DNA from 3 places in the Streptosporangium sp. NPDC000509 genome. Region 3 is predicted to be linked to each of the others. Evidence: predicted binding sites of a transcription regulator. Region 3 holds the regulator's gene; each other region holds the start of a gene.
The links. The regulator LexA, encoded in region 3, represses DNA repair genes until DNA is damaged. The targets are predictions, from matches to a motif close to TCGAACANNTGTTCGA.

Region 1: the regulator LexA is predicted to act here: its motif matches at 8,770-8,785, upstream of recA (recombinase RecA).
Region 2: the regulator LexA is predicted to act here: its motif matches at 6,002-6,017, upstream of ruvC (crossover junction endodeoxyribonuclease RuvC).

The regions. Positions count from the first base shown of each region.
Region 1 is NZ_JBIAYX010000008.1:165,880-176,099, forward strand. It holds gene ACFY3D_RS16665 (amino acid adenylation domain-containing protein) at 1-1,229, shown strand, start outside; gene ACFY3D_RS16670 (hypothetical protein) at 1,547-1,690, opposite strand; gene ACFY3D_RS16675 (ATP-dependent helicase) at 1,953-6,839, opposite strand; gene ACFY3D_RS16680 (VOC family protein) at 7,124-7,612, shown strand; gene ACFY3D_RS16685 (DUF3046 domain-containing protein) at 7,797-7,991, shown strand; gene ACFY3D_RS16690 (hypothetical protein) at 7,999-8,274, opposite strand; gene recA (recombinase RecA) at 8,892-10,028, shown strand; gene recX (recombination regulator RecX) at 10,043-10,220, shown strand, end outside.
Region 2 is NZ_JBIAYX010000022.1:103,858-114,077, reverse strand. It holds gene secF (protein translocase subunit SecF) at 162-1,220, opposite strand; gene secD (protein translocase subunit SecD) at 1,220-2,983, opposite strand; gene yajC (preprotein translocase subunit YajC) at 3,068-3,433, opposite strand; gene ruvB (Holliday junction branch migration DNA helicase RuvB) at 3,660-4,718, opposite strand; gene ruvA (Holliday junction branch migration protein RuvA) at 4,765-5,385, opposite strand; gene ruvC (crossover junction endodeoxyribonuclease RuvC) at 5,382-5,969, opposite strand; gene ACFY3D_RS33190 (cation:proton antiporter) at 6,120-7,397, opposite strand; gene ACFY3D_RS33185 (YebC/PmpR family DNA-binding transcriptional regulator) at 7,466-8,218, opposite strand; gene pdxT (pyridoxal 5'-phosphate synthase glutaminase subunit PdxT) at 8,222-8,812, opposite strand; gene pdxS (pyridoxal 5'-phosphate synthase lyase subunit PdxS) at 8,845-9,759, opposite strand; gene ACFY3D_RS33170 (DUF3048 domain-containing protein) at 9,912-10,220, opposite strand, start outside.
Region 3 is NZ_JBIAYX010000015.1:61,565-71,784, forward strand. It holds gene ACFY3D_RS26400 (hypothetical protein) at 1-416, opposite strand, end outside; gene leuS (leucine--tRNA ligase) at 970-3,438, shown strand; gene lexA (transcriptional repressor LexA) at 3,917-4,627, opposite strand; gene ACFY3D_RS26415 (LysM peptidoglycan-binding domain-containing protein) at 5,518-5,790, shown strand; gene nrdR (transcriptional regulator NrdR) at 6,277-6,738, shown strand; gene ACFY3D_RS26425 (vitamin B12-dependent ribonucleotide reductase) at 6,823-9,645, shown strand; gene ACFY3D_RS26430 (cadmium resistance transporter) at 9,887-10,220, shown strand, end outside.

The DNA of each region.
Region 1 (10,220 bases), on a different contig from region 3:
GCATGCTGGTCTCCCCGTTGGCGGGAGCCCTCGTCGACCGCCACGACCGGCGTAAGATCATGATCGCCGGAGACATCGGCGCGTTCGGCACCCAGCTGACACTGGGCATCCTGCTGTGGACCGGCAACCTGCAGATCTGGCACATTTACCCGCTCCTTGTGCTGCTGTCGATCGCGCTGACCTTCCAGCGCCTCGCCTACAACTCCGCCATCCCGCAACTGGTGCCCAAACGCTTCCTCGGGCACGCCAACGGTGTGGTCCAGATGGTCACCGGTACCGCTCAGCTCGTCGTCCCGCTGGCCGCGGTCGGCCTGATGGCCGCGATCGGGCTGGAGGGCATCCTCGTCCTGGACGTCGCCGCGTACGTCTTCGCGATCAGCGTGCTGCTCTTCGTCCGCTTCCCGAAGACGATGGCGTGGAAGCGCAGGGAGTCGCTGGTCGCCGAGATGGTCGAGGGCTGGAAGTTCTCCTGGGGCAACCGGGGCTTCCGCGGCATGCTGTTCTTCTTCGCGGTGCTGAACATCTTCCTGTCCCCGCTGTTCCTGCTCATCTCACCGCTCGTCCTGGGCTTCGCCACCCTGGACGACGTCGGCCGGATCTCCTTCTTCGGCGGTCTCGGCGTCTTCCTCGGCGGCCTGACCATGACCGTCTGGGGAGGCCCGCGACGGCAGCGGCTGCGCGGCGTCATGCTCTCCACCCTCGTGCTCGGCGTCTTCTGCCTGGTCACCGGTCTGCAGCAGAACCTGATCCTGATCGGGATCGGCGCCTTCGGCATGTCGTTCTGGCTGACCATGCTCAACGGCGTCTACGCGACGATCATCCAGGTCAAGGTGCCGCAACGCTTCCACGGTCGCGTCATCGCGCTCAACACGCTCGTCGCCTGGTCGACCCTGCCGGTCGGCTTCGGCCTGGTCGCCCCGTACGGCAGCGAGCTGTTCGAACCGCTGATGCTCCCCGGAGGGCCGCTGGCCGACACGGTCGGCCTCGTGCTCGGCACCGGCGAGGGCCGGGGCGTCGGCCTGATGTACGTGCTGTTCGCCGTCGCCATCGTGGTCACGGCGCTGGTCGCGATGCGGACCCGCACGCTGTCCAGGTTCGACACCGACGTCCCCGACGCGCTCCCGGACGACCTGGTCGGCTTCCAGGCCATCCAGAGGCGCCAGGAGCGCGAGCGTGAGGAACGCGAGCGCGGCGAGCCGACCGCCGAGGTGATCTCGATTCGGAGATGACGTCCTTCCCACGCCCGAAGGCGGGGTCTCCATGCTGAAAGCGATCACTTCTCCCGGCCGGCCGGCAGAGGCGCGGTCTTTCATCAGGACTCAGGGCCCGGGAACACAGAGTGCTCACCTGTCGGCGGCCACCACCGGGAGTCCGCCGGATGGCTTACTCCCGGAACCGATCAGGAAGACGACGACCCCGTCCTGAGCGGCGTGACCCCGGCCCTCTTTCGGAGAGGGCCGGAAGGAACGGGTGAAGAGAAAACGGACGGGGCGCGGTCGACGACCACGCCCCGTCCTCTCATGTCTGTCCGGCTACCCGCGCGGCGTCAGTACGCCCAGCCACCGGGGGCGAAGTCCTCCCAGTGGTAGAAGTCCCAGTAGTACCCACCGTTGACCTGCGCGAGCTGGCTCTCCTCCAGCTCGGTGCCGATCCCAGCCAGCTCGGACAGCTGAGGCTTGGCCTTGGCCATCGTTGTTTCCCCTTTCGATCTGACAACGCGGCCAATGTCCCAACCTCCGGTTGCGAACCAGTGGTGGACGACTGCAATCGCCTCGCCGAGCACACGCGCCGACACGGGCAAGACCGGATGACAGGTCATGGAGCGCGCGTATCGATACGGGCGGGACCGGACAACGGGGCATGGAGCGCACGTATCGATACGAGGGCCGGATGACAGGTCACGTGGCACGCGTGTCGACGCGAGGTGGGACCGGACGACAGGTCACGGTGCTCTATGCCCGCAGACGCAGCCCTCTCGGGGTCGGGTGGAAGCCGGCGGACTCCAGGGCCGCGCCCAGGGGGGAGTCGTTGACGGCGGTGCCGTCCGCCCGCTCGACGGTGAGCTTGCCCAGGGCGCCGTCGCGCACGGCGAGCGCGAGGGCGTCGACGGCGGGCTGGAGACGGTCGTCACCCGAGAAGGAGAGCAGGGTCTTGCCGCCGCGCTCGACGTAGAGGGCGAGGTGCCCGTCGACGAGCACCACCAGGGACCCGGCCTTTCTGCCCGGCTTGTGGGACACCTCCCCGGGATGGGCGGGCCACGGCAGGGCCGCGCCGTACGGATTGGCCGGGTCGGCGGCCGCCAGCACCACCGCCCGCCGGGTGCTCGCCTCCGCCCTCTCCGGCTTCCGCGTGCTCCACGGGTCGGGCGCCGGCGCCGTGTCCGGCCCGGTGGGGGAGAGGGATGTGGAGCGCATCCGGTCGACGGCGCCGGGAAGGGCGAACTGGGCGCCGCCCAGCCCTTCCACGAAGTAACCCCTACGGCATCGGCCGCTCTCCTCGAAGGCACGAAGCACCTGGTAGACGGCGGCGAACCCGCCCGGCAGCCGCTCGCCGGTCACCGCCCCCCTGGTCACCACGCCGTGTCGCTCCAGCAGCACCTCGGCCTGGGCGTGGGCGCGCTGGGTGGTGTCCTCCGCGAGGGCGGGCAGTGCCCACCAGCGCCCGCTCACGGTGGGCGGGCCGCTCCTCGTCGGCAGCACCGCCCGACGGCGCCTGGTCGGGGCCGGGCGATGCGCGGGGCGTCCCGTTCCGAGGACGGCCCGCAGCGGCGCGAGCGTGTCACCGGTGATCCGGCCCGACCACACCAGATCCCACACGGCGGCGGACAGGGCGCGGTCATCCGGGACGGAACCGGTCAGGAGCGCGCCGACCCGGCTGCCCAGCTCGCGGAAGAACAGCGCGCCCCCGCCGCCGAGAACCTCCAGCACCGCCTCGTGCACCGGCGTCAGGGTGACGTCGGCGGGAGGGGGCATCAGCAGCGGCGCGGTGTCGGCGAAGTAGAGCGACACCCAGCCGTCACCGCCTGGCAAGGACCCCTGCCCTGCCCAGACCACCTCGCCCGAGGCGGTCAGCTCGTCCAGGAGCGACGGGTCGTATCCGGGCACCCGCGAGGGCAGGATGAGCGTCTCCAACGCCGACGCGGGCACCGCCGCACCCTGCAACTGCTCGATCGCGCCCACCAGCGCGTCGATCGGCGGCCTGCCCCGTGGGGGAGAGCCGCTGATGCCGTGCCAGGCGGGCGCGAAGGCGGCCAGGGTCTCCGGGGAGACCGGCTCCACCTCCTTGCGGAGCCTGGCGAGGGACCGGCGGCGCAGCATCCGCAGCACCCCCGCGTCACACCACTCCTCACCGCGGCCCCCCGGCCTGAACTCCCCGCTCACCACCCGCCCCGAGGCGGCCAGGCGGCGCAGCGCGTCGGTGACGACCGCGGCACCGAGGCCGAACCTGGCCGCGGCGGTGCTCGCGAGGAAGGGGGCGCGCGTACGGGCGTGCCGGGCGAGCAGGTCGCCCAGCGGGTCGTCGACCGGCTCCAGGAACGCGTGCGGCACACCCACGGGCAGCGGCACGCCGAGCGCGTCGCGCAGCCGGGCGGCGTCCTCGATCGCCGCCCACCGCTCCTGCCCCGCCACCCGCACCCTGATGGCCCGCCGGGAGCCCTCCAGCGCGGTCAGCCACGCGGGGTCGCCCTCGCGCACGCCGACGTCCTCGGCCACGAGGGGGCCGTGGGAGCGAAGCAGGTCGGCCAGGTCCTCGGCGTCGCGCAGCGGCCTGTCCAGCCGGGCCAGCTCCCGCTCGGTGTCGGTGATCACATCGAGGTCGAGCAGCTCGCGCAGGTCCGCCTGGCCGAGCAACTCGGCCAGCAGGCTCGTGTCGAGCGCGAGCGCCTGGGCGCGTCGCTCGGCCAGCGGGGCGTCGCCCTCGTACATGAACGCGCCGATGTAGTTGAACAGCAGCGACGCCGCGAACGGCGACGCCTGGCCGGTCTCGACCTCCACCAGCCGGACCCGCCGCGCCTCGATGTCACGCATCAGCCGGACCAGCCCCGGCACGTCGAACACGTCCTGGAGGCACTCGCGCATCGTCTCCAGCACCACCGGGAACGACCCGTAGCGACCCGCCACGCTCAGCAGGTGCGAGGCGCGCTGCCGCTGCTGCCAGAGCGGCGACCGCCTGCCCGGCACGCGGCGCGGCAACAGCAGGGATCTTCCCGCGCACTCGCGGAACCGCGCCGCGAACAGCGCCGAGCCGCCCAACTCCTCGGTGACGATCCGCTCGATCTCGTCCGCGTCGAAGATCGCGACATCGGACGGAGGATCGGAGAGCGTGTCGGGAACACGCAGCACGATCCCGTCGTCGGAGTGCACGGCCTGCACGTCGACGCCGTAGCGCTCCCGCAGCCGCCGCCCGATCGCCAGCGCCCACGGCGCGTGCACCCGGGCACCGTACGGGGAGTGCACCACCACCCGCCAGTCGCCCAGCTCGTCGTGGAAGCGCTCGACCAGCAACGTCCTGTCGTCCGGCACGTAGCCGGTCGCCTGCCGCTGCTCGGCCAGGTAGGAGAGCAGGTTGGCCGCGGCGAACTCGTCCAGTCCCGCCGCCCTGATCCTCTCCAGGGCGCCCTCCCGCGCCGCGTCGCCCGCTTCGGCCTTACCCGTCTTCCCGTCCCCCGCTTTCGCTTTCCTCCTCTCTCCGTCTCCCGTGCCTCCCGCTCCGGCGCTTCTCGCCTCCGCCGCTCCCGTCCCCGGGCTCCGGGTGCCTCCGCCTCCCACTCCGGCGTCCGCGCCCGCCGCCGACATCTCGCGGAGGAACGCGCCGATGGCCCTCCCCAGCTCCGCGGGCCGCCCCGCGGTGTCGCCATGCCAGAACGGGAGCTTTCCCGGCTGGCCGGGGGCGGGCGTGACCAGCACCCGATCGGCCGTGATCTCCTCGATCCGCCAGGAGGTCGCGCCCAGCACGAACACGTCACCGGCCCGCGACTCGTAGACCATCTCCTCGTCCAGCTCGCCCACCCGGGAGGACTTCTCTCCGACCAGGAACACGCCGAACAATCCCCGGTCGGGGATGGTGCCGCCGTTGGTGACCGCGAGCCGCTGGGCTCCGGGACGGCCCCGCAGGGTGCCGGTCACCCGGTCCCAGACGATGCGCGGCCGCAGCTCGGCGAACTCCTCGCTCGGGTATCGCCCGGCGAGCATGTCGAGCGTCGCCTCCAGCGCGCTCCTGGGCAGCGTCCGGTAGGGGGCGGCCCGCCGCACGACCTCCTCCAGCTCGTCGACCGTCCACTCGTCCAGCGCGGTCATCGCGACGATCTGCTGGGCGAGCACGTCGAGGGGGTTGCGCGGGTAGCGCAGATCCTCGATCTCCCCGCTCCTCATCCGCTCGGCCACCACCGCCGTCTGGACCAGGTCCCCCCGGTATTTGGGGAAGATCACGCCGCGCGAGACGGCCCCCACCTGGTGCCCGGCCCGGCCGATCCGCTGCAGGCCGCTCGCCACGCTCGGCGGTGCCCCGACACACGCCACCAGGTCGACCGCGCCCATGTCGATGCCGAGCTCCAGGCTGGAGGTCGCGACCACGGCGGGCAGCCGCCCGGACTTGAGCGCCTCCTCGATCTGGGAGCGCTCCTCCTTCGACACCGAACCGTGGTGGGCTCTCACGATCTCAGGGACGACCCCCTTGGCCGCACCGGCCTGCGCCATCATCGCCGCAGGGGTGGAGATGGAGGCCGGTGGCACGGGGAACCCCTCGGCCCAGTGCACCGGCTCCGCTCCCGCGCCCTCCGCCGCCGCCCGCTCCCCGCCGTCGTCCCGTCGCTCCCACGCCAGCTCGTTGAGGCGGGTGCACAGTCTCTCCGCGAGCCGCCGGGAGTTGGCGAACACGATCGTGGAAGCGTGGTCGCCGATCAGCTCGAACAGCCGCTCCTCCACATGCGGCCAGATCGACCGCCTGGCCGGGGTCTCCGTCAGCCAGCGGTCGTCGTCGGGGGCGGGGGCGGGGGGAGGCGTGTCGAGCTCGGTCATGTCCTCGATCGGGACGACCACCTTGACCGCGATCTCCTTCTCGGAGGGCGGCTGGACCACTGTCGCCGGGCGCGTCCCCCCCAGGAAGGCGGCCACCTCGCTCACCGGGCGTACGGTCGCGGACAGGCCGATCCGCTGGGCGGGCCTGGGCAGGAGGGTGTCGAGCCGCTCCAGGCTGAGGGCGAGGTGCGCGCCGCGCTTGGTGGCCGCCACCGCGTGCACCTCGTCGACGACGACCGTCTCCACGTCGCGTAACGCCTCGCGGGCCTGGCTGGTGAGCAGCAGGAACAGCGACTCGGGGGTGGTGATCAGGATGTCGGACGGCCTGGTCGCGAACCGGCGCCGCTCCTCGGGGGAGGTGTCGCCCGACCGGATCGCCACCGAGATCTCCGGCACCGGCAGACCGAGCCGCCGCGCGGTCTGCCTCAGCCCGGCGAGCGGGGCCCGGAGGTTGCGCTCGACGTCGACGGCGAGAGCCTTGAGCGGCGACACGTACAGGACCCGGCACCGCCTCGCCGGCTCGCCGTCCCCGCGAGAACGTCCCCGCCCGCGCCGCGAGCCCGCACCGCCCGCCTGACCCGTACCGGAGGTCTCGGCGTCGGGGGGAGGGGCGGAGGCGAGCCGGTCGAGCGACCACAGGAAGGCGGCGAGCGTCTTGCCGGAGCCGGTGGGCGCGACCACCAGGGTGTTGTCACCCCGGGCTATCGCCGCCCACGCCCCCTCCTGCGCGGCGGTCGGCGCGGAGAACGCCCCGGTGAACCAGTCTCTGGTCATCCGGGTGAAGTGGTCGAGCGCGCCGCCCGTGCCCGTTGCCTCGCTCATCGCCGCCCCCCTGGCTCCCGGTCCGCCGACCAACCGGGTCACCGCCCATACTGCACGGTCCCACCGACAGAACCCGCCACCGCCGACCGGCGGGCGGGAGTGGACGGACCGCGCGTCACCTGCGGACACACGAACCGGCCTCGCGGCGGGAACGAGGGAGATCACGCCTCCCGGGGTCTTCCCGACGCCCTGCGGCCATGACATGGCGTCCGGGATAGGTTGGCCCCCTGTCGTCACGGACACGACTTCGACGAACACACGACGCATTGAGTGGTGAGCTAACGGTGAGCATCGACCATCAGGCCATCGAGGCGACACGCGAGCGGATCAAGGCGGAGCACCTCAGGGAGCACCGCCCGCCGAGCAGCGCGAGGGGGTTGCACCACTTCGCGCTGATCTCCTCCGACGTCGAGACGACGATCGCGTTCTACCAGGACCTCCTGGAGTTCCCGCTCACGGAGATCTTCGAGAACCGCGACTACCGGGGGTCGAACCACTTCTTCTTCGACATCGGCAACGGCAACCTCCTCGCCTTCTTCGACTTCCCCGGCCTGGACCTCGGCCCCTACAAAGAGGTTCTCGGCGGGCTCCACCACATCGCCATCTCCGTCGATCCCTCCACGTGGGAGCGCCTGCGGGGCAAGCTGGAGGCGGCGGGAGTGCCGCACCAGGTCGAGAGTGGCGCGTCCATCTACTTCGCCGACCCCGACGGCGCACGCCTGGAGCTGCTCGCCGACCCCCTCGGCGAGATGTACGGCTCCCGAGTGCTCTGACGACTCCGCCTCCTCATCCCGGACCTCGGCCGCCCGCGTTCTCACCGGCGACGGGCCTTCCCCCGTACGTCTCCCGTCCAGGTCCCGGCGGACCTGGACGGGAAATCGGGAGACGGGGTGGTTCGCGGTCAGGCGGCGTCTCGGAACGGGCTCCCCCACCCCGGAGTGGACCCATACTTGGGGTATGCGCCTGTCGGAATTCTGGAAGCGGATGAAGTCACACTTCGGTGACCAGTACGCCGACTCATGGGCCAACGACTACGTCATCGCCGACCTCGGCGGTCGGACCGTGGTCCAGGCGCTGGCCGACGGCGTGGGGGCGAAGGAGGTCTGGCACGCCGTGTGCGGGGTGACCGACGTCTCACCCAGGCTCCGCTGAGAGCCGGTCAGGATTCGGGAAGCGGGACGAGGAGCCTCTCCACCACCTCGGCCGCGTGCGCGGGATCGTCGGCGCTCTCCTCGCCGTCCGGTGCCCACAGGAACAGCCAGCCGTCCTTGACCGGCGTGGCGAAGACGATCGTCTGCCGGTGACTGTCGGGATGCCACACCCACAGCACGGGGGCGGTGCCGCCGAGGGTGCGGCTCACCATCCCCCGTTGTCGCAGTTCGGCGGCGAGGGAGTCGAGATGGGCTAGGCGTTGCTGTGTGAACGCGTTGGGCACGTCGGGCACCTCGGGTCGTTTCCCCTCAGGATCACCCCAGGTCAGCCCGGTTACAACAGGCTCCAGGTAATTCTTGGAAATGTCGCCTTTCGGATGGGTTCCGGGTTCTCCGGGGCGGTTCTCCCGCCGCCGGTGCCCACAGCGCCTGGCGCCACGCGCCTCGTCGGCGGCCCCGCCGCCCGTGCCTGGTTGCGTAGACTTGTGGCGTTCCATGCCAGTTACCGGCTATTCATGTGTTTCGTAGCTATTCGTGCCCGATGATGCCTGTCGCACCCGGTGTCACGCACGCCTCGCCGGCGGCTCCGCCGTCCGCGCCCCCGTGTTCGTCGGACCGCCACGCGACATCTGGACCGCCAAGGTGGACCCGCGTCCGCGCTCGCTCGTGTTCGTCCGCGTCCGTCTGTGTTCGTCGGCGTCCGGTCGTGCCCGGTCGTGCGCGGGTGACCTCCGCGATGGTTCGCGACTCCCGCAACCCGTGGCGCCAACGGGCGGCGATCGAACAATCGTTCGGCTATATTGAACAGGCCACCACTCCTGGCGTGCCCTCCCGAAATTGTCGGCGGCACCCCGTAGCTTTCTGGCAACCGATCCAACCCGCGACCCTTCAGGGGGCTCCCATGGCAGCTAACGACCGCGAGAAGGCGCTTGAGACCGCACTCGCTCAGATCGAGCGTCAGTTCGGCAAGGGCTCGATCATGCGCCTGGGCGACGAGACCCGGGCTCCCATCGAGGTGATTCCCACCGGCTCCATCGCGCTCGACGTGGCCCTCGGCATCGGCGGTTTCCCGCGCGGCCGCATCGTCGAGGTCTACGGTCCCGAGTCCTCGGGCAAGACCACGGTCGCCCTGCACGCGGTGGCCAACGCCCAGCGCGGCGGCGGCATCGCCGCGTTCATCGACGCCGAGCACGCGCTCGACCCGGAGTACGCCCAGAAGCTGGGCGTCGACACCGACGCGCTGCTCGTCTCCCAGCCCGACACCGGTGAGCAGGCGCTGGAGATCGCCGACATGCTGATCCGGTCCGGCGCCGTCGACCTGCTGGTCATCGACTCGGTCGCCGCACTGGTGCCCAAGGCCGAGATCGAGGGCGAGATGGGCGACAGCCACGTCGGGCTCCAGGCCCGCCTGATGTCCCAGGCGCTGCGCAAGGTCGCCGGCGCGCTCAACAACACCGGCACCACCGCGATCTTCATCAACCAGCTCCGCGAGAAGATCGGCGTGATGTTCGGTTCGCCCGAGACCACGACCGGTGGAAAGGCGCTGAAGTTCTACGCCTCGGTCCGTCTCGACATCCGCCGCATCGAGACGCTGAAGGACGGCACCGAGGCGGTCGGCAACCGCACCCGAGTGAAGATCGTCAAGAACAAGATGGCCCCGCCCTTCCGGGTGGCCGACTTCGACATCCTCTACGGCGTCGGCATCTCCCGCGAGGGTGGCCTGATCGACATGGGCGTCGAGCACGGTTTCGTCCGCAAGTCCGGCGCCTGGTACACCTACGAGGGTGACCAGCTCGGCCAGGGCAAGGAGAACGCGCGAAACTTCCTCAAGAGCCACCCGGACATGGCGAACGAGATCGAGAAGAAGATCAAGGAGAAGCTGGGTGTCGGCCCGCGCCTTGACAGCCCGGCCGCCCCGTCGCCCGTCCCCGCGGCTTCGGCCCCGGCCGCCGCGTCCGGCCGTGCGGCCGGTGCCGCGTCCTCCGCCGGGTCCGGTCGCGGTTCCAAGGCCGCCACTCCCAAGCCGGGTGACGCCTGAGTCCGGGCTGATCGATGACGACGGGACCTGACTCCGGTCCGGCCGACCAGGCCGGGCCGAGAGACTGGGGCGCCTGGCCCGACGAACCTCGGGCGGCCTCACCGGGCAGGGGTGGGCGCGACTTCGGTTCGTCCGCTTCTGAGGAATGGTTCCGCGAGGAGACCGCGGAACCTGCGGGTGACGCACCCCGCG
Region 2 (10,220 bases), on a different contig from region 3:
GCCCGGCGGTGTCCGGAGGGTGTCGCATCGGAAGGACTCTGCGGGCGGGTGTCGCAAGGTCAGGGAAGAGCCGGGTGTCTGGAAGGGGCTGGAGGGTCTGGAGGGTAAGGAAAACGCCTCCGCTCCCTGCGAGGGGAGCGGAGGCGCGGACGTGCCCGTACTTACTTCTTCTTCCGCTTGCCGGCGGCGGAGTCGGCTCCGCCGGCGACCGTGGCGGCGCCGTTGGAGGCCCCGGCGGCGACCGGCTGACGCACCGTCTTGATCCCGGAACTCCCCCCGTGGGAGGCGATCCTGCGGGCGATCGCCTGGTAGCGCGGCTCGCGCTCCTTGAGCGTGACCAGCAGCGGTGTCGCGACGCACAGCGAGGAGTAGGTGCCGACGAGCATTCCGACGAACAGGGCCAGCGACAGGTCCTTCAACGTTCCGGCACCGAACAGCGTGGTGCCGATGAAGAGGATCGCCGCGACCGGCAGGATCGCCACCAGGGTGGTGTTCAGCGACCGGATCAGCGTGTGGTTCAGGGCGTTGTTGGCGGCCTCGGTGTAGGTCAGCTTGGAGGTCGTGCCGAGCTTGGCGGTGACCTCCTTGATCATGTCGAAGACGACGACGGCGTCGTACAGCGAGTATCCGAGGATCGTGAGGAAGCCCAGCAGGGTCGCCGGGGTGACCTCGAAGTTGGACCAGGCGTAGACACCGGCGGTGATCACCAGGTCGTGCAGCAGCGCCACGACGGCGGCCAGCGCCATCTTCCACTCGAAGGCCATCGTCAGGTACAGGATGATCGCCAACATGAAGACGATCAGTCCGATGATGGCCTTGTTGGCCACCTGACCGCCCCACGAGGCACCGATGACCTGCAGGTTGACCTGGTCCGCCGGCATCTTGAACTCGGTGGCCACCGCCTTCTGCACCGCGGTGACCTGGTCGGCCGGAAGGCTCTCGGTGGTGACCCGCCAGCCGTTCTGGGTCGTCTGCGCGATGATCTGGTGCGCACCGGCCTCGGTGAACGTGGCGCGCACCTGCTCGATGTTGGCGGTCGGGGCCTTGAAGGAGAAGACGGACCCGCCCTTGAACTCCACGCCCAGGTTGAGGCCGTTGACGATCAGACCGGCGATGGAGACCACCAGCAGGATTGCGGAAAGGGCGTACCAGAGCTTCTGACGGCCGACGAAGTCGACGTCGATTTCGCCCCGGTACAGCCGGCGCGCGATGCCGGACATCAGGCCTCCTGCGGAACGGTCTTGGGTGCGACGGTGGTCTCGCTCATACGCTCGGCATCGAGCCCGGAGAGCCTGTGCCCCTTGGCGAAGAACTTCAGCTTGGCCAGCATCGCGACGAACGGCTTGGTGAACATGAACACCACCGCGATGTCGATGAGCGTGGTCAGGCCCATGGCGAAGGCGAAGCCGGCCACGCCTCCGACCGCCAGGAAGTAGAGCACCACGGCGGCGATGAACATGACGGCGTCGGCGATGAGGATCGTCCGCCGGGCGCGGACCCAGGCGACCTCGATGGCCGTGCGCAGCGAGCGCCGGCCCTCCTTCATCTCGTCGCGGATGCGTTCGAAGTAGACGATGAACGAGTCCGCGGTGATACCGATCGAGACGATCAGTCCGATGACGTGCGGCAGCGAGAGGCGGAAGCCCGCGAACGCGCCGAGCAGCACGACGGACTGGTAGGTCAGGATCGTGGCGACCAGGAGGCTCAGCACCGACACGACGCCCAGACCCCGGTAGTAGAGCATCGAGTAGATCACGACCAGCAGAAGGCCGATCGCGCCCGCGATGAGGCCGCCGCGCAGCTGGTCGGCGCCCAGCGTGGAGGAGACCTCCTCGATGGAGCTCTTCTCGAACTTCAGCGGCAGCGCGCCGTACTTGAGCTGGTTGGCCAGCTCGTCGGCCGTCACCTGGTTGAAGCTGCCGGAGATCTGCGCCCGGCCGCCGGTGATGGGCTCCTGGATGACGGGCGCGGAGATGATCACACCGTCGAGGACCATGGCGACCTGGTTGCGGGGGGCCTGCGAGTTGAAGGCGGTGGTGGTGACCTTCGACCACTGGTCGGGGCCCTGGCCCTTGAAGGAGAGCTGGACGAGCCACTCACCGGTGGTCTGGTCGACGCCGGAGGACGCGGTGTCGATCGAGGTGCCGGTGACGGCCGCCTTCTCCAGCACGAACTTGGTGCTGCCGTCCTGGCTGCAGCCCACGTACTGCTTGTCCGGCGCGTCCTGGGCACCGACGCCCGCGTTCTTGGCGCAGTCGAGCGCCTGGAACTGCTTGAGCGCCTCCGGGTCGATCCCGGTGGGGTCGACGCCCGCCATCGGGTCGTCGGCCGCCGTCGGCGGGGTCGTCGGCACGGCGCTGGTCTCGGGCGCGGCGCTCGCGTCCGGCTTGGCGGGCTTGTCACCGCTCGGCTCTGCGGAGGGCGCGGCGGTGGCGCCGGGGCTCGGGTTGGTGAGTGCCGACGACAGGGCGCGACCGGCGGGAGAGGCGTCCGTGTCGGGCGCGGCGGTCGCGTCGGGCTTCGGAGTCACCGACTCGGCGGGCTTGGGCTCCTTGGACCCCTTGCGCCCGGATCCGGTGCTCGAAGGAGACGGGGTCGGCGTCGGCGCCTCGGTGGAGAGCTGCCCCGGGGGCGGAGGTGACCCGGCCCCGATCGCCAGCACTTGGCGGAACCTCAGCTCCGCGGTGGTGCCGACCAGCTTGACGACTTCCTCCTGGCCTGCTCCGGGAACGGAGATGACGATGTTGTCACCGGATTTGGCGACCTCGGCGTCGGAGATGCCGCTGCCGTTCACCCGCTCACGGATGATGTTCACGGCGAGGTCGAGGCTCTCCTGCGAGGGAGCGCCCCCGTTCGGCGTGATGGGCTGGAGCGTCACGGTCGTGCCGCCGGCGAGGTCGAGGCCATACTCCGGCGTGTACGCCTTGTTGAGGAGCATCGCCCCGCCCATGGCGAGAATGATCGCCAGAAGCACCAGGAGCATGCGCCCCGGTCTGCTCTGGCCGCTGGTCGGTCGGGCCACTGGTCGTCAGTTCTTTCGGTTATAGGGGGTTGGAGGTGAGGCTACTCACGGCTTCTTGCTCGTCGTGTCGTGGTCTGCACCCTGCTGTTCCGCCGTCTCCGCGAAATCGCGGTCGACAGCCTTGACATTCTCCTCCTCCGCGTCGTCGACGGGAACCAGGACACGGCCGATCGCCGCCTTGACCCAACGGGTCTCCACACCGGGGGCGATCTCCAGGATCACGTCCTCGTTGTCGATGGCCACCACGGTCCCGAAGAGGCCCGTCGTGGTCATGACACCGGTGCCCGGCGTGAGACTGTTCTGCATCTTGAGCTGCTCCTGCTGCCGCTTGCGCTGCGGCCGGATAAGCAGGAAGTAGAACACCACGACCATGAGAGCGATCATGATCAGGCTCGAATAGTTGCCGCCCACAGGGCCGCTCCTTTTCTTGAAGATTGACCGGCGAAAACCGGACGCCACGTACGACCACGCCGCTCAGCACGTCAGCCTACACAGCCAGCCAAGGCTCGGAGTTTAGGCGAGCTGTTAAGAGCGGGGCAACGAAGTCACGATTCGGCTCGCAGGGAAGTTCCCATTTCGATACAGTTGTCATCGTTCTGTGATCAATCCCGTACGACTTCCCTACCGACTCCCAACGCTAGATTTGCCCGGCATCATCCTCAAGATCGATGAGAAACGAGGCACCGAAGGCGTCGGGCGGGGGGACCAGACCCAGGTGGGTCCAGGCCGCGGCGGTCGCGACCCGGCCGCGGGGGGTGCGGGCGAGGAGTCCCTGCCGCACCAGGAACGGCTCGGCGACCACCTCGACCGTCTCCGGCTCCTCCCCCACTGCCACCGCCAGCGTCGACAGCCCCACCGGCCCGCCGCCGAACTTGCGCAGCAGCGCTCCGAGCACCGCCCGGTCGAGCCGGTCGAGCCCTTCGGCGTCGACCTCGTAGAGGTTGAGCGCGGCGGAGGCGACATCCCGGGTGACCACCCCCTCGGCGCGCACCTCGGCGAAGTCGCGGACCCGGCGCAGCAGCCGGTTGGCGATGCGGGGGGTGCCCCGGGAACGGCCGGCGATCTCGCGGGCGGCGTCGCCGGGGAGCGCGACGCCCAGCAGACGCGAGGAGCGGTGCAGCACCTCCTCCAGCTCGGCGACCCCGTAGAAGTCCATGTGCGCGACGAAACCGAAGCGATCGCGCAGCGGCGCGGGGAGCATCCCGGCCCGGGTGGTGGCCCCGACCAGGGTGAACGGGGCGATCTCCAGTGGGATCGCGGTCGCACCCGGCCCCTTGCCCACCACGATGTCGACGCGGAAGTCCTCCATCGCGAGGTAGAGCATCTCCTCGGCGGGCCTCGCCATGCGATGGATCTCGTCGATGAACAGGACCTCGCCCTCCGAGAGCGTCGACAGGATCGCCGCGAGGTCACCGGCCCGCTCCAGCGCGGGCCCGGAGGTGATCCGGATGGGCACGGAGAGCTCGGTCGCGATGATCATGGAGAGGGTCGTCTTGCCCAGTCCGGGACCGCCGCTCATCAGCACGTGATCCGGAGGTCTGTTGCGTCGCAGCGCGCTCTGCAACACCAGTGACAGCTGCTCGCGCACCCGCGCCTGGCCGATGAACTCCTCCAGCCGCTTGGGCCGCAGTGCCGCCTCGATATATCTCTCGTCGCCCTCGGCGTCCGGCGACACCAGATCACGGTCGGAACTCACGCCGCCCCTCCCTCGTCCCGCCGTACGGCGGACTCACCCGCACCCCTCATCGCACGCTCAGCGCGCGGAGGGCCGCCTTGAGCAGGGGCGCCACCTGGGGGGTGCGGCCCTCGGCCATCTCGGCGTCGGCCTGGGGCTCGACGGCGGCGACCGCCTCGTCGGCGTCTCGCGCCGAGTAGCCAAGACCGACCAGCCCCGAGTGGACCTGACCCCGCCAGGCGGGCGCGACGGCTCTGCCGTCGAGCGCGGCGCTGACGGCCTCCTCGGGAGTGCCGAGCTTGTTCTTGAGGTCGACGATGATCCGCTGGGCACCCTTCGGCCCCACCCCGGGGACCCTGGTCAACGCCTTGACGTCGGCGGAGGCCACGGCCACCCGGAGCGCGTTGGGAGTGTGCACGGCCAGCATCGCGAGAGCGACCTTGGGGCCGACCCCGCTCGCCGTCTGCAGCATCTCGAAGGTGCCGCGCTCGTCCTCGGTGGCGAAGCCGAACAGCGTGAGCGACTCCTCGCGGACCACCAGCGAGGTGGCCAGCCTGGCCTCCTCCCCCGTCCTGAGCGTCGCCAGGGTGCCCGGCGTGCAGTGCACGAGGACTCCCACCCCGCCGACCTCGACGACCGCGCCGTCGGGCGCGATCGCGGTCACCTGTCCTCGCACCGAGGCGATCACTTCGCGGTTCCTCTCGGGTGTCCGGCCCTGCCACGACTCCGGAAGTAGGCGGCGGGGGTCGTGCCGGAGGCGCTCGCGGCCTTCGCGGCGGCCTCGGCCAGCCTGCTCTGTGCCCCGCCCCGCCAAACGTGGCAGATCGCGAGGGCGAGCGCGTCGGCGGCGTCGGCGGGCTTGGGCATCGCGTCCAGCCTCAGCAGGCGGGTCACCATCGTGCCGACCTGCTGCTTGTCCGCCGTGCCGCTGCCGGTGATCGCGGCCTTGACCTCGGACGGCGTGTGCAGCGCGACCGGCAGGCCCCTGCGTGAGGCGCACAGGATCGCCACGGCGGAGGCCTGGGCGGTGCCCATCACGGTCCTGAGGTTGTGCTGGGCGAAGACCCGCTCCACGGCCACCGCGTCGGGCCGGACCTCGTCGAGCCACTGCTCGATGCCCGCCTCGATCGCCACCAGCCGGGCGCCGATCTCGTCGTCGGCGGGGGTGCGGACGACCCCCACTTTGATCAGGCTCAGCGGTGCGCCGGGCCGCCCCTCGACGGCGCCGAGCCCGCATCGGGTGAGCCCCGGATCAACCCCCATCACCCGCAACTCGGGCAATCGCACCGACACGCCTCCGCTCGCCGAACATCTGTTCGGTGGCAGACTCTACCGCGTGAGAGCATCCCGCGCACGGCTCTCCCCCGGCCCGTCGAGAGGCGGAGCGGCAGGCGCCGGCTCACCGCCTCCAGGGGATCCGCCTCACGGGTGCTGGGTGGCGGGTTCCGCGTCACGGTCGTTCCCTGCCCGGTCGCGCAGCAGGTCCAGGCGGTTCATCACCGGCGAGGCCGAGATTCCGTGGATCACCAGGGAGGCCATCGCGGTGAAGGCGACCACGGCCCAGATCTCCTCGGCGGGTACGCCGAAGTCGGCCTGGCCGAGGGCGTAGGCGAGGTAGAACAACGAGCCGATGCCTCGGACGCCGAAGAACGCCGCCACGACGCGCTCGCGCGGCCCCGCCCTGCCTCTCAGCAGGGAGAGCCACCCGACCAGCGGCCGGATGACGAGCAGCAGCGACAGGCCGACCGCGGCTCCCCGCCAGGTGAGCGCGGACAGTCCCCCCACCGCGACGAAGCCTCCGAGCAGCAGGAGCAGCCAGGCGGTGAACAGCCGCTCGATCTGCTCTATGAAGCCGTGCAGCACCCCGTTGTAGCCGTGGCTGCGCTCGGCCGCCCTGATGGTGCAGGCGGTCACGAACACCGCGATGAAGCCGTACCCGTGCACCAGCTCGGTGAGGCCGTAGGCCAGGAACGTCGCGGCCAGCGCCACGAAGCCGTCGCGGTGCTCGGCCAGCCGCAGGTCGGGCTTCTCGGCACGGAAGAACAGCCGCCCCAGCCCTTTGCCGATGAGCAGGCCGCACACCACGCCCGCGACGCACCGGTAGAGCAGGTCCACCAGCGCCCACTCGCCGATCCAGCCGGTCCCCCCGCTGACGGCCAGCGTGATGGCGGCGTACACCAGGGGGAAGGCCAGGCCGTCGTTGAGGCCCGCCTCGGAGGTGAGGGCGAAGCGGACCTCGTCGTCGGCCTTCTCCGAGTCGACGGGCTCGCCGACCTGAACGTCGGAGGCGAGCACCGGGTCGGTCGGCGCGAGGACCGCGCCCAGCAGCAACGCCGCCGCGAGGGGCCAGCCGAGCAGGCCGTACGCGGCGGCGGCCACGGCGAGGACGGTGAGCGGGAGCGTCCACCCGAGCAGGCGCCAGGTCGAGGACCAGCCGCGCCGCCCGAAGGGCCGGTTGATGGCCAGCCCCGCGCCCATGAGCGAGACCAGCACGCAGATCTCGGTGACGTGCTCGACCAGTGTCCGGTGGGCCACCGGATCGGGATCGGGCAGCTCCAGGGGCAGGGCGTAGAGGACCAGGCCGACCAGCAGGCAGGCGAGGGGCAGCGAGAAGGGGCGGCGGTTGAGAAGTCGCGGCAGTGTGGCCGCGAGCAGCGCGGCAACGCCCGCCACAGCGAAGATGAGGTCAGGATTGCCCATTGTCCGCGTGATCTGCCCTGGACCACGCGGACAAACCTCACGAGCAGCGCGAGGTCCGAAAAATCGGACTACGCGTCGAGCTTCTCCATGACCTCGTCGGAGACGTCGAAGTTGGCCCAGACGTTCTGCACGTCGTCGCTGTCCTCAAGGGCGTCGATCAGCCTGAAGACCTTGCGGGCGCCCTCCTCGTCCAGCGGGACGTTCAGCGTCGGCATGAAGCTGGACTCGGCCGAGTCGTAGTCGATCCCGGCCTCCTGCAGGGCCTTGCGGACCGGGACGAGGTCGGTGGCCTCCGAGACGACCTCGAACTGGTCGCCCAGGTCGTTGACCTCCTCGGCGCCCGCGTCGAGGACCGCGACCAGCACGTCGTCCTCGCCCAGCTCGCCCTTGGGGACGAGCACGACACCCTTGCGGTTGAACATGTAGGACACCGAACCCGGGTCGGCCAGCGAGCCGCCGTTGCGGGTCAGCGCGACGCGGACCTCGGAGGCCGCGCGGTTGCGGTTGTCGGTGAGGCACTCGATCAGCACCGCGACGCCCCCGGGGGCGTAACCCTCGTACATGATGGTCTGCCAGTCGGCGCCGCCGGCCTCGAGACCACCCCCGCGCTTACGGGCACGCTCGATGTTGTCGATCGGGACCGAACTCTTGCGCGCCTTGGTGATGGCGTCGTACAGCGTCGGGTTGCCGTCCGGATCGGGTCCGCCCGTCCGGGCCGCGACCTCGATGTTCTTGATGAGCTTGGCGAACAGCTTGCCGCGCTTGGAATCGAGTGCGGCCTTCTTGTGCTTCGTCGTCGCCCATTTGGAGTGGCCGGACATCGCCTAGAGCTCCCTCACCATCTCAGCGAAATATGAATGCACACCGACATCCCCGGTAAGTTCCGGGTGGAAGGACGTGGCGAGCAACGGTCCTTGACGGACCGCGACGATCCTATCCCCAGGTTCGGCCAGTGCCAGCACTTCGACCTCCGAACCCACCGATTCCACCCAGGGGGCGCGGATGAAGACGGCCCGCATGGCGCCGCGACCGGCGAAGTCGATGTCGGCCTCGAAGGAGTCGACCTGGCGCCCGAAGGCGTTGCGGCGGACGACCATGTCGATGCCTCCGATCGTCTGCTGGCCTTCGATCCCGCCCTCGATCCGGTCGGCCAGCATGATCATCCCGGCGCAGGAGCCGTAGGCGGGCATTCCCGCCTTGATCCGCATCCGGAGTGGTTCGAGCAGCTCGAAGGTCTCGGCGAGTTTCCACATCGTGGTGGACTCGCCGCCGGGGATGACGAGGCCGTCGACCGCCTCCAGCTCGCGGGGTCGCCGTACGGCGACCGCTCTCGCGCCCACCGCCTCCAGGGAGCGAGTGTGCTCGCGCACGTCTCCTTGCAGCGCGAACACGCCGATCGTGGGGACGATGGTCACCGATGATCCTTCCCGTACGGGTGGGGTGTGCCCTACCAGCCGCGCTCGGCCAGCCGGTGCGGGGCCGGGATGTCGTCGACGTTGATGCCGACCATCGCCTCGCCCAGCCCCCGGGAGACCTTCGCGATGACGTCGGGGTCGTCGTGGAAGGTGGTGGCCTTGACGATCGCGGAGGCACGCTCGGCGGGATTGCCGGACTTGAAGATGCCCGAGCCGACGAACACGCCCTCGGCGCCGAGCTGCATCATCATCGCCGCGTCGGCCGGGGTGGCGATGCCGCCGGCGGTGAACAGCACGACCGGCAGCTTGCCGGTCCTGGCGACCTCGGCGACCAGCTCGTACGGCGCCTGGAGCTCCTTGGCCGCGACATAGAGCTCGTCCTCGGGCAGCGAGCCCAGACGCTTGATCTCACCCCTGATCTTGCGCATGTGGGTGGTGGCGTTGGAGACGTCGCCGGTGCCGGCCTCTCCCTTGGAGCGGATCATCGCCGCGCCCTCGGTGAGGCGGCGCAGTGCCTCACCCAGGTTGGTCGCGCCGCAGACGAAGGGCACGGTGAACTGCCACTTGTCGATGTGGTTGGTGTAGTCGGCGGGGGTGAGCACCTCGGACTCGTCGATGTAGTCGACGCCGAGCGACTGGAGCACCTGCGCCTCGACGAAGTGGCCTATGCGGGCCTTGGCCATGACAGGGATCGAGACGGCGGAGATGATGCCGTCGATCATGTCGGGGTCGCTCATCCGGGAGACGCCGCCCTGGGCGCGGATGTCGGCGGGCACCCGCTCAAGGGCCATGACGGCGACGGCACCGGCGTCTTCGGCGATCTTGGCCTGCTCGGCGTTGACGACGTCCATGATGACGCCACCCTTGAGCATCTCTGCCATGCCGCGCTTGACCCGGGCGGTTCCGGTGACGGTCGTCTCGCTGACTTCGGGCGTGCTGCTGGACACGGTCTTCTACCTCACGACGGCTGGCTGCGGACACGGGCCGTCCGAGGACGGCCAGTACGCCTCCCATCGTAGGCGCTGGCGGCCTGCCCCCTTACCCGACGCCTTGTCGTCCTTGGATGATCTTCTTGGACAGTATGTACAGGACGTGCGCGTCAGGGGATGACGGGTTTGGCGGAGGCGAGCACGACCCAGACCTGCCCCGGGGCGAAGTTCATCGGCTCGCCCGTCTCGGTGGTGAAGACGGTGCCGTCCTTCTCGTCCGGCCGCGACCAGCGGGCCTTGAACGCCTGCCCGTCACGGAGCACGATCGCCCTGCCCTTGCCCGTGCTGTGCACCAGCGGGGTGTAGCTCTGGTTCTTGTCGTGGAACTGCGAACGCTCCGTCTTGGTGTACTGCACGACGATCGTGGGCGCGCCGAGCTGGCCGCCCTCGGCCGCCATGTCCTTCTTGCCGTCCTGCCA
Region 3 (10,220 bases):
CAGCCGTCGTTGTTCTGCGGGGCCGAGGCTTGCGCCCAGCCGTCGTTGCGCGGACTGAAGGCATCAGGCCAGCTGCTGACCTGAGGGTTGGTCGCCTGTGCCCAGCCGTCGTTGTTCTGCGGGGCCGAGGCTTGCGCCCAGCCGTCGGCCTGGGGGCTCTGCGGGCGGCCGTCGCTCTGGGGCGGGGTGCTCTGGGACCGGCCGCCGCCGGGGAGGTCGGCCTGGGATGTGGAGGCGCGCTGTCCTTCGCCGGGTGAGGTCTGCCAGGAGGGGCCGTTGCCGCTCTGCTGCTCGTCCTGCGGGAGGGGCAGCCGGGGTCCGGTGCCAAGCGAATCGTTCGACCACGAGGGCGACGGCTCGGCAGCCTCCGGCCATGCCGAAGGCAGGTGGGACTGGCTGGACTGCTCCGAGGCCATGCTTTCCTTACCTCCCGCGCGGGTGCCCGAATTAGGCGTATTGGGCATGGTCTCACGTGAGACGGGGGGGCTCGCAGGGAAACTGGAGAACGCCCCCCTGAACTGGAGTCCGGTGGGGTCGGTCGGCGGATCCTGCATGGGCAGGCCGACCTCCATCGGATCCGGGCCCTGCCCCGACTCTGCTGAATGTGCCACGGTTAGAAGAGTAAACGCGAGAGACATACGAGGTCACAACAGGCGTATAGCCATCGGGTCTCGTTGCCCCCGGGAGAACGGGAGCCTCCATTCTGCTGACCTGGCCGGATCCTGTCTCCTGTTTGCCGTGATCGGCCCTGTTCTCGTCGGCCACGAATACGCCTTGCGGGCTGCGATAGTCTTGCCCTATGCGTGCCGCGACCCTGCTTATCGGGCCGCATCGGCCTTCCCGTCCCTGAGCGCCCTGCCGATGCGGCTGCCCTCCGCGTGAGCGGGGGGTTTTTGCATTGGGCCGGACGGGTCGGACCATCCACGCAGGCATACCCCGAGGAAGATCGACGTGAGCGAGCGAGCCGACATGCAGAGCGACGAGCAGCACTATGACCCGCAGGCCCTGCAGGTCAAGTGGCAGCGCAGGTGGGAGGAACTGGATCCCTTCCGGGCCTCCGACGACCCCGCCGACCCGCGCGAGCGGCGCTACATGCTCGACATGTTCTCCTATCCCTCGGGCGACCTGCACATGGGGCACGCCGAGGTGTTCGCCCTGGGCGACGTCATCTCCCGCTACTGGGTCCAGCGCGGCTACAACGTGCTGCACCCCGTCGGCTGGGACTCCTTCGGCCTGCCCGCCGAGAACGCCGCGATCAAGCACAACGCGCACCCGGCGGAGTGGACCTACGCCAACATCGAGACCCAGGCCAACTCCTACCGGCGCTACGCGATCTCCTTCGACTGGTCCCGCCGTCTGCACACCAGCGACACCTCGTACTACAAATGGACCCAGTGGCTCTTCAACCGCTTCTTCGAGCGTGGCCTGGCCTACCGCAAGGGCGGCCTGGTCAACTGGTGCCCGAACGACCAGACCGTGCTCGCCAACGAGCAGGTCAAGGACGGCAGGTGCGAGCGCTGTGGCGCCGAGATCGTCCGTCGCGAGCTGACCCAGTGGTATTTCAAGATCACTGATTACGCCGACCGGCTGCTGGACGACATGTCCCTGCTGGAAGGCGGCTGGTCCGAGCGCGTGCTGACGATGCAGCGCAACTGGATCGGCCGCTCCGAGGGTGCCGACGTCGACTTCGTGATCGAGGGCCGGGACGAGCCGGTCACCGTCTACACCACCCGTCCCGACACCCTGTACGGCGCCACCTTCTTCGTGGTCGCCCCGGACGCGCCGCTGGCCGAGGAGATCGTCACCGACGACCGGCGCGAGGCGTTCGAGGCATACCGGGTCGAGGTGTCCAAGCTGTCCGACATCGACCGGCTGTCCACCGAGAAGGAGAAGACCGGCGTCTTCCTGGGCCGGTACGCGATCAACCCGGTCAACGGTGAGCGTATGCCGGTCTGGGCGGCCGACTACGTGCTGTCCGACTACGGCCACGGCGCCATCATGGCCGTGCCCGCCCACGACCAGCGCGACCTGGACTTCGCCCGTACCTTCGACCTGCCGGTACGGGTGGTCGTGCACACCGGTCTGGCCGATCCCGGCGAGACCGGTGTCGCCACCACCGGTGACGGCGCGATGGTCAACTCCGGCCCGCTGGACGGCCTGGCCAAGGCCGAGGCGATCCGGAAGATCATCGAGGTGCTGAGCGAGCGGGGCACCGGTCACTTCACGGTCAACTTCCGGCTGCGCGACTGGCTGCTGTCCCGCCAGCGCTTCTGGGGCTGCCCGATCCCGATCATCCACTGCGCCGACTGCGGCGAGGTCCCCGTCCCCGACGACCAGCTGCCCGTCACCCTGCCCGACATGCGTGGCGAGGCCCTGGCGCCCAAGGGCATCTCCCCGCTCGCCTCGGCCGAAGACTGGGTCAACGTCTCCTGCCCCAAGTGCGGCGGCCCGGCGAAGCGCGACACCGACACGATGGACACCTTCGTCGACTCCTCGTGGTACTTCCTGCGCTACGTCGACCCGGCCTACGACGAGGGGCCGTTCGACGTCGAGCGCGTGCGCAGGTGGGGTCCGATCGACCAGTACATCGGCGGCGTCGAGCACGCCGTGCTGCACCTGCTGTACGCCAGGTTCTTCACCAAGGTCCTGCACGACATGGGAATGGTCGACTTCGTCGAGCCCTTCACCCGTCTGCTGAACCAGGGGCAGGTCATCAACCAGGGCAAGGCGATGTCCAAGTCGCTGGGCAACGGCGTCGACCTGGGCCAGCAGATCGACGCCTACGGTGTCGACGCGGTCAGGCTGACCGTCGTCTTCGCCGGACCGCCCGAGGACGACATCGACTGGTCCGACGTCTCCCCGGCGGCCTCGCAGAAGTTCCTCGCCCGCGCGTTCCGCGTGATGGCGGAGGCCGGCGCGGCCTCCGCGCCCGGCGTCGACGTCACCGCGGGAGACCTGAACCTGCGCAAGGTCGTCCACCACACCATCGACGAGGTCACCAAGCTGGTCGAGTCCCACCGCTTCAACGTCGCGGTGGCCCGCATGATGGAGCTGACGAGCGCGGCACGCAAGGCCATCGACTCCGGCCCCGGCGCCGCCGACCCGGCGGTCAGGGAGGCCGCCGAGACCCTCGCGGTCATGCTGTCCCTGGTCGCGCCGTACGCGGCGGAGGAGGGCTGGGAGCGGCTGGGACACGCCGCCTCGGTCGCCACCGCGGGCTGGCCGGTGGCCGACCCGGCGCTGCTGGTCCAGGAGTCGGTCACCTGCGTCGTCCAGGTCGCGGGCAAGGTGCGCGACCGGCTGGAGGTCTCCCCGGAGATCTCCGAGGCGGACCTGGAGTCGCTGGCCCTGCGGTCGGAGAAGGTTCAGCCCTTCCTGTCCGGCACGCCGCGCAAGGTGATCGTCCGCGCGCCCAAGCTGGTCAACATCGTGCCGTAGTCGTCCCGCGTGCCCTCGCCGCGGACGACGGACCGCTGAATGACCGTCGTGGCCGCGGCCGTCTCGCGGGGTCGTTACGGACTCGGGGTGCCCTTGCGAGGGCATCCCGGGTGTCGCGCGTCAACTCGGCCGGCGTGTCCCCGTGACCACTTCGGGGGAGAACCCGTGCCGCTTCAAGCGGCGGGCCTCCATCTCGGCCTCGCCGGGTGGGTTTCCGTGCCCGCCGGCGAGAGATCTTCCCGGGGATGTCCCATCACCTGAGAACGCCGGATGGGGCCCGACATCTGATGTCGGGCCCCATCCGGCGTGTCGTTCTATGGCGTGTCGCACAGAAAGCCGGAGGCGCGTGATGCCGAGCTCGCGTGGCCACGGTGTGGCTCGGTCCGGACCCGCGTGCCGGGTGACGCTCTCAGGCGGCGACGCCTCCACGGGCCGGAGCCCGTGGAGAGCGGTGAGGAGCCTGCGTGGGACGCTCGCGTCAGAGCTTGCGGAGGACCGCGACGACCTTGCCGAGCACGGTGGCCTCGTCGCCGGGGATCGGGTCGTAGTTGGGGTTGTGCGGGACCAGCCAGACGTGGCCGTCTCTGCGCTTGAAGGTCTTGACCGTGGCCTCGCCGTCGATCATCGCGGCGACCACGTCGCCGTTGTCGGCGACCGGCTGCTGGCGCACGACCACCCAGTCACCGTTGGCGATGGCGGCCTCGATCATCGAGTCGCCGGTCACCTGGAGGAGGAAGAGCGTGCCCTCACCGACAAGCTGCCTGGGCAGGGCGAAGACGTCTTCGATGCTCTCCTCGGCGAGGATGGGGCCACCGGCGGCGATCTGACCGACGAGGGGCACATAGGCGGCGGTCGGACGGCTGACCGGAGTCTCGTCCTCACCGGAGTCGGGATCAACCCACAGCACGGGCTCGCCGGGAAGGCGGACCTCCAAGGCGCGGGGGCGGTGCGGATCACGCCGCAGGTAGCCCTTGCGCTGCAAAGCCGTCAACTGGTGCGACACGCTGGAGGTGCTGGTGAGCTGCACCGCTTCGCCGATCTCCCGCATGGACGGCGGATAGCCGCGCTGCTGCACGGAATCGCGGATCACCTCAAGGATCTTCCGCTGCCTGGGGGTGAGGCCAAGGGAGTCACGCCTTCGCACCGCCAGGTCGCTGGCGGCCGAACCGTTCTCGTTGTGCTGGCTCATACGAACTCCTCGCCTCCCGGTCTGTATTTAACACGTCGCACACAGCGACCATACCTCGGCCGAAGATCATACTCAAACAATTGTTCGAATGTCCTCGAAATCGGCGACGCCGTGGTGTACAACATCGTACGGGAGTTCGATCGACATCGTGTTCGATTCACCGATCTTTCTTCGACATGTGTTCGGCCAGGTCGAGGGGATGGGGGGCCACCGTGAAACCGACCGCGACGACACCACGATCCAGGATCGCGCCGAGGTCCCGGGCGGCGCAGCGATCAGCGGGAGCGCCGCGCCTGCGGCTCGTGCCGCCCCCGAGACCGGAGCCGGAGCCCGGTCCCGCGCCGGAGTCCGGGCGGAGGTCCGAGGCGAAGCAGGGGTGGGAGGCCGTGTGGGACTCGGTGCCGGTGTCAGGACCGGTGCCGAGGGCGCGCCTCGGCCGCGAGCCGGGGCGAAGGTCCGGCGGGGAGCCCGAGCGGGTCTTCGAGCGTGAGCCCGGGCGAGGATCCGGCCGTGAGGCTGCGCGAAGGTCCGGCCGCGAGATGAGACGGGAATCCGCTCGGGAGTCCGGGCGGAAGCGTGGGCGAGAGTCGGGGCGGGCCTCGCGTGAGTCCGAGCGAAAGCCCGGCGGGGCGTCCGGGCGTGAGCCCGGGCGGAGTCCTGGCCGCGAGGCGAGGCGGTCGCTCGGGCGTGGGCGGGGGTGGAGCCCCGGCCGTGAGCGGGGACAGTGGTCCGGGCGTGACCCGGAACGGGGAGCCGGACGCGGGGCCGGGCCGAGGAGGGCGCCGCGATCGGCGACGGCATCCTCGGCGGGCACCCGCCGGCCGGGTGTCGGCCGGAAGGGAGCGGTTCGGCGGCCCCTTCGACTCACCCGGCGTGGAAGGATCGTCGTGGTGGCGGTGCTCGCACTGTTCAGCCTGGCGGTGCTCTGGATCGGCGGACGCATCGACATGGTCGCGGCGGACGAGCGGGCGGGCCTTGAGGGGCTGCCGCGGATCACGGTGCACGCGGACGACACGCTGTGGGAGATCGCGGACGCGTTGACGAAGGAGGCGGACACCGGCTCGGCGGTCCGTCGCATCATGGACCTCAACGGGCTGTCCGGCTCGGAGGTCCGGCCGGGGACCCGGCTCTATCTCCCGGAGGGCCTCGTCTCCGTGAGGTGAGGCCGGTCCGGGCTCCGGCGATCGGGCCGGGGCTCGTGGGACCGCCGCGGCGCCCGGCCGGGCTCCGGCGGGGCGGCCGGCGAGAGGGGCGGGCCTCCGTTCCGCAGGGGTGAGGCGGGTCGGCGGCGCGGGTGGGGCGAGGGGGGTGAGAGGGGATACGAGGGGCTCGTCCGACGGGTCGCCTGGGGCGACTGTGAGACGAGAGGCGTCCGGGGCGAGAGGGGTCTCGCATGGGTGGCGACACGCCGGGATGTGCGGGCTGATCAGCGACTTCGTGCCGCAAGGTCGTTTCAACTTGCGTTCATGGTCGAGCACTTCTACGGTTGGACCACAACATCTAGTGGCTGCATCGCAACACTTCACCACAGCTTGTGTTTCCATTACCGCATCTCGACTCTTCGAGATGTGTGCGCGGGCGTCTGGCCGTGCGTGTCGTGGGTAGGTGAGGTGGGTCGGCCGCTTCGGTAGGTCAAGGAGGCGACACGCGTGCATTGTCCGTTCTGTCGCCATCTGGACACGCGAGTCATCGACAGCCGGGCCACCGAGGACGGCGGGGCGATCCGCCGCAGGCGCACGTGCTCGGAATGCGGGCGCAGGTTCACCACGCAGGAGACCGTTCTGCTCATGGTGAGCAAGCGCAGCGGTGTGACGGAGCCGTTTTTCAGGGACAAGGTGATCGCCGGGGTCCGGCGGGCGTGCCAGGGGCGGTCCGTCAGTGAGGATTCCCTGGCGCAGCTGGGCCAGCGGGTCGAGGAGAGCATCCGGGCCACCGGATGCGCCGAGATCGCGGCCCACGAGGTCGGGCTGGCCATCCTGGGCCCGCTCCGCGAACTGGACGAGGTGGCGTACCTACGGTTCGCCTCCGTCTATCGCGGTTTCGAGACGCTGGCCGACTTCGAGGCGGAGATCGAGCGGCTCCGGGCGGAGCGCTCCACCAAGCAGGACTGATACAGACCCCGGGCGCCGGGGGTGATGCGGCGCGTTGGTGTGGTCCGATTCGAGGGTTCCACGGAGCCCCAGGAGGGGGAAGTCATGACGGAGACCGCCGGTGCGGTGACACGTGGAGGCAAGAGGCCACGTAAGGGTCTGAAGATGAAGCGCATCTTCACCACGCCAGGCGTGCATCCCTATGACGAGCTGGTCTGGGAGCGCCGTGACGTCGTCATGACCAACTGGCGCGACGGCTCGATCAACTTCGAGCAGCGCGGTGTCGAGTTCCCCCGGTCGTGGTCGGTCAACGCCGCCAACATCGTGACCACCAAGTACTTCCGCGGCGCGGTCGGCACCCCGCAGCGGGAGTGGAGCCTCAAGCAGCTGATCGACCGGGTGGTGGGCGTCTACACGCGTACGGCGGTCGAGCACGGTTACTTCGCCACCGACGAGGACGCCGAGATCTTCGACCACGAGCTCAAGCACGCCCTGGTCAACCAGGTCTTCAGCTTCAACTCGCCCGTCTGGTTCAACGTCGGCACCGCGTCGCCGCAGCAGGTCAGCGCGTGCTTCATCCTGGCCGTCGACGACCAGATGGAGTCGATCCTCGACTGGTACAAGGAAGAGGGTGTGATCTTCAAGGGGGGTTCCGGCTCCGGCGTCAACCTCTCCAGGATCCGTTCCTCCAAGGAACTGCTCTCCAGCGGGGGCACCGCCAGTGGCCCGGTCTCCTTCATGCGCGGCGCGGACGCCTCCGCGGGCACCATCAAGTCCGGGGGCGCCACCCGCCGCGCCGCCAAGATGGTCGTCCTCGACGTCGACCACCCCGACATCGAGGAGTTCGTCGAGACCAAGGCGCGCGAGGAGGACAAGATCCGCGCCCTCCGTGACGCCGGGTTCGACATGGACCTGGGCGGCAAGGACATCGTCTCCGTCCAGTACCAGAACGCCAACAACTCGGTGCGCGTCTCCGACGAGTTCATGCGCGCGGTGGAGAACGGTGAGGAGTTCGGCCTGCGTGCCCGCCTCACCGGCGAGGTCATCGAGAAGATCGACGCCAGAGAGCTGTTCCGCAAGATGGGCAAGGCCGCCTGGGAGTGCGCCGACCCCGGGGTCCAGTACGACGACACGATCAACGACTGGCACACCAGCCCGGAGACGGGTCGCATCACCGCCAGCAACCCCTGCTCGGAATACCTGCACCTGGACAACTCCTCGTGCAACCTGGCGAGCATCAACCTGCTGAAGTTCCTGAAGGACGACGACACCTTCGACATCGCGAACTTCGTGAAGATCACCGAGCTGGTCATCACCGCGATGGACGTCTCCATCACCTTCGCCGACTTCCCGACCGAGAAGATCGACCAGACCACCCGCGCCTACCGCCAGCTGGGCATCGGCTACGCCAACCTCGGCGCACTCCTCATGGCCACCGGCCACGCCTACGACTCCGACGGCGGCCGGGCGGTCGCCGGGGCCATCACCTCGCTGATGACCGGCGTCTCCTACCGCCGCAGCGCCGAACTCGCCGCGGTCGTGGGCCCCTACGACGGCTACGCCCGCAACGCCGACGCGCACAAGCGGGTCATGCGCAAGCACAACGACGCGAACGAGGCCCTGCGCACGGTCGACGAGATCGACGGTGCCATCCACCGCGAGGCCTCCAGCCAGTGGAGCGAGTGCCTCAGGCTCGGTGAGAAGAACGGTTACCGCAACGCCCAGGCATCGCTCCTCGCCCCGACCGGGACCATCGGCCTGATGATGGACTGCGACACCACCGGCATCGAGCCCGACCTCGCCCTGGTCAAGTTCAAGAAGCTCGTCGGCGGCGGCTCCATGCAGATCGTCAACCAGACGATTCCCCGCGCGCTGCGGCGGCTCGGCTACCAGGAGGAGCAGGTCGAGGCGATCGTCGAGTTCATCGCCGAGCACGGTCATGTCGTCGACGCCCCCGGCCTGCGGCGCGAGCACTACGAGGTGTTCGACTGCGCGATGGGCGAGCGTGCGATCGCACCCATGGGCCACGTGCGCATGATGGCCGCGGCCCAGCCGTTCCTGTCCGGAGCCATCTCCAAGACGGTCAACCTTCCCGAGTCCGCGACGGTCGAGGACATCGAGCAGGTCTACATGGAGGGCTGGAAGCTCGGCCTGAAGGCCCTGGCGGTCTACCGCGACAACTGCAAGGTCGGCCAGCCCCTCTCGGCCTCGGGCAAGAAGACCGAGGAGAAGGAGGAGCCCGCCGAGCCGGCGATCCAGGTCGTGGAGATCAGCCGCCCGACCCGCCGCCGGATGCCCAACCAGCGCCCCAGCACCACCACCCGCTTCACCGTGGGAGGCGCCAAGGGCTACATGACCGCCTCGTCCTATCCCGACGACGGCCTCGGTGAGGTCTTCCTGAAGATGTCCAAGCAGGGGTCGACCCTCGCGGGCGTCATGGACGCGTTCTCGGTGGCCATCTCCATCGGCCTGCAGTACGGGGTGCCGCTGGAGACGTATGTCGGCAAGTTCGTCAACATGCGCTTCGACCCGGCCGGTATGACCGACGACCCGGACGTCCGTATCGCCGCCTCGGTGATGGACTACATCTTCCGCCGTCTGGCCCTGGACCACCTGCCCTACGACGACCGCGCCGCCCTCGGGATCTTCTCCGCCTCCGAGCGCGCCGCGCAGCAGCGCGGTGAGGACCCGGCCCCGATCCACAGCGACGAGGTCATCGCCGAGCTCGCCACCTCGGCTCCCATCGAGGAGCCGCAGTCCCGCCCCGAGGCGGCACCCGCGGAGACCCCGCGCCGCACCGGCTCCCTGGAATCCCACCAGGGCCGCACCGCCGACGCGCCTCTCTGTATGACCTGCGGCACCAAGATGCGTCCCGCCGGCAGCTGCTACGTCTGCGAGGGCTGCGGCTCCACCAGCGGTTGCAGCTGATTCAGAGCCGATTCAGAGCAGAAAGGCAGCGCTGGGTACGAAAGCCGAACCCGCGTAACGCCCACCGGAAAAGGGGGGCCGGAGTCGACTCCGGCCCCCCTTCTCTGTTCTCGGACGCTCTGGGACTGTGCAGTGAGAACACCGTGATCGCCCGTCGTTTTCCCGGCCGGTAGGGTCGCCGGGGACACCTTTGGGTCGAAGGGAACGTCTCATCGTGGATGCGGGCATCATCGGGCAGGCGATGGGGTTGTTCGCTGTAACCAACATCGACGACATTTTGATCTTGGCGTTGTTCTTCGCCCAGGGCGCCGGACGTCGCGGAGCCGCCGCGCGGGTGGTGGCCGGTCAGTATCTCGGCTTCCTGGGCATCTTGGCCGTGGCGGCGGCCGCGGCTTTCGGTGCCACCTTCCTCCCCGAGCCGGTCCTGCCCTACCTGGGCCTGCTCCCGCTGGTCTTGGGCGTCAAGGCGGGTCGGCAGGCGTGGAAGGCCCACCGCGATGGGCACGACGGAGCCGGGGAGACGGCGGAGGAGCATGCCGGTGGGCCGAAGGTCCTGGAGGTGGCCGCGGTCACCT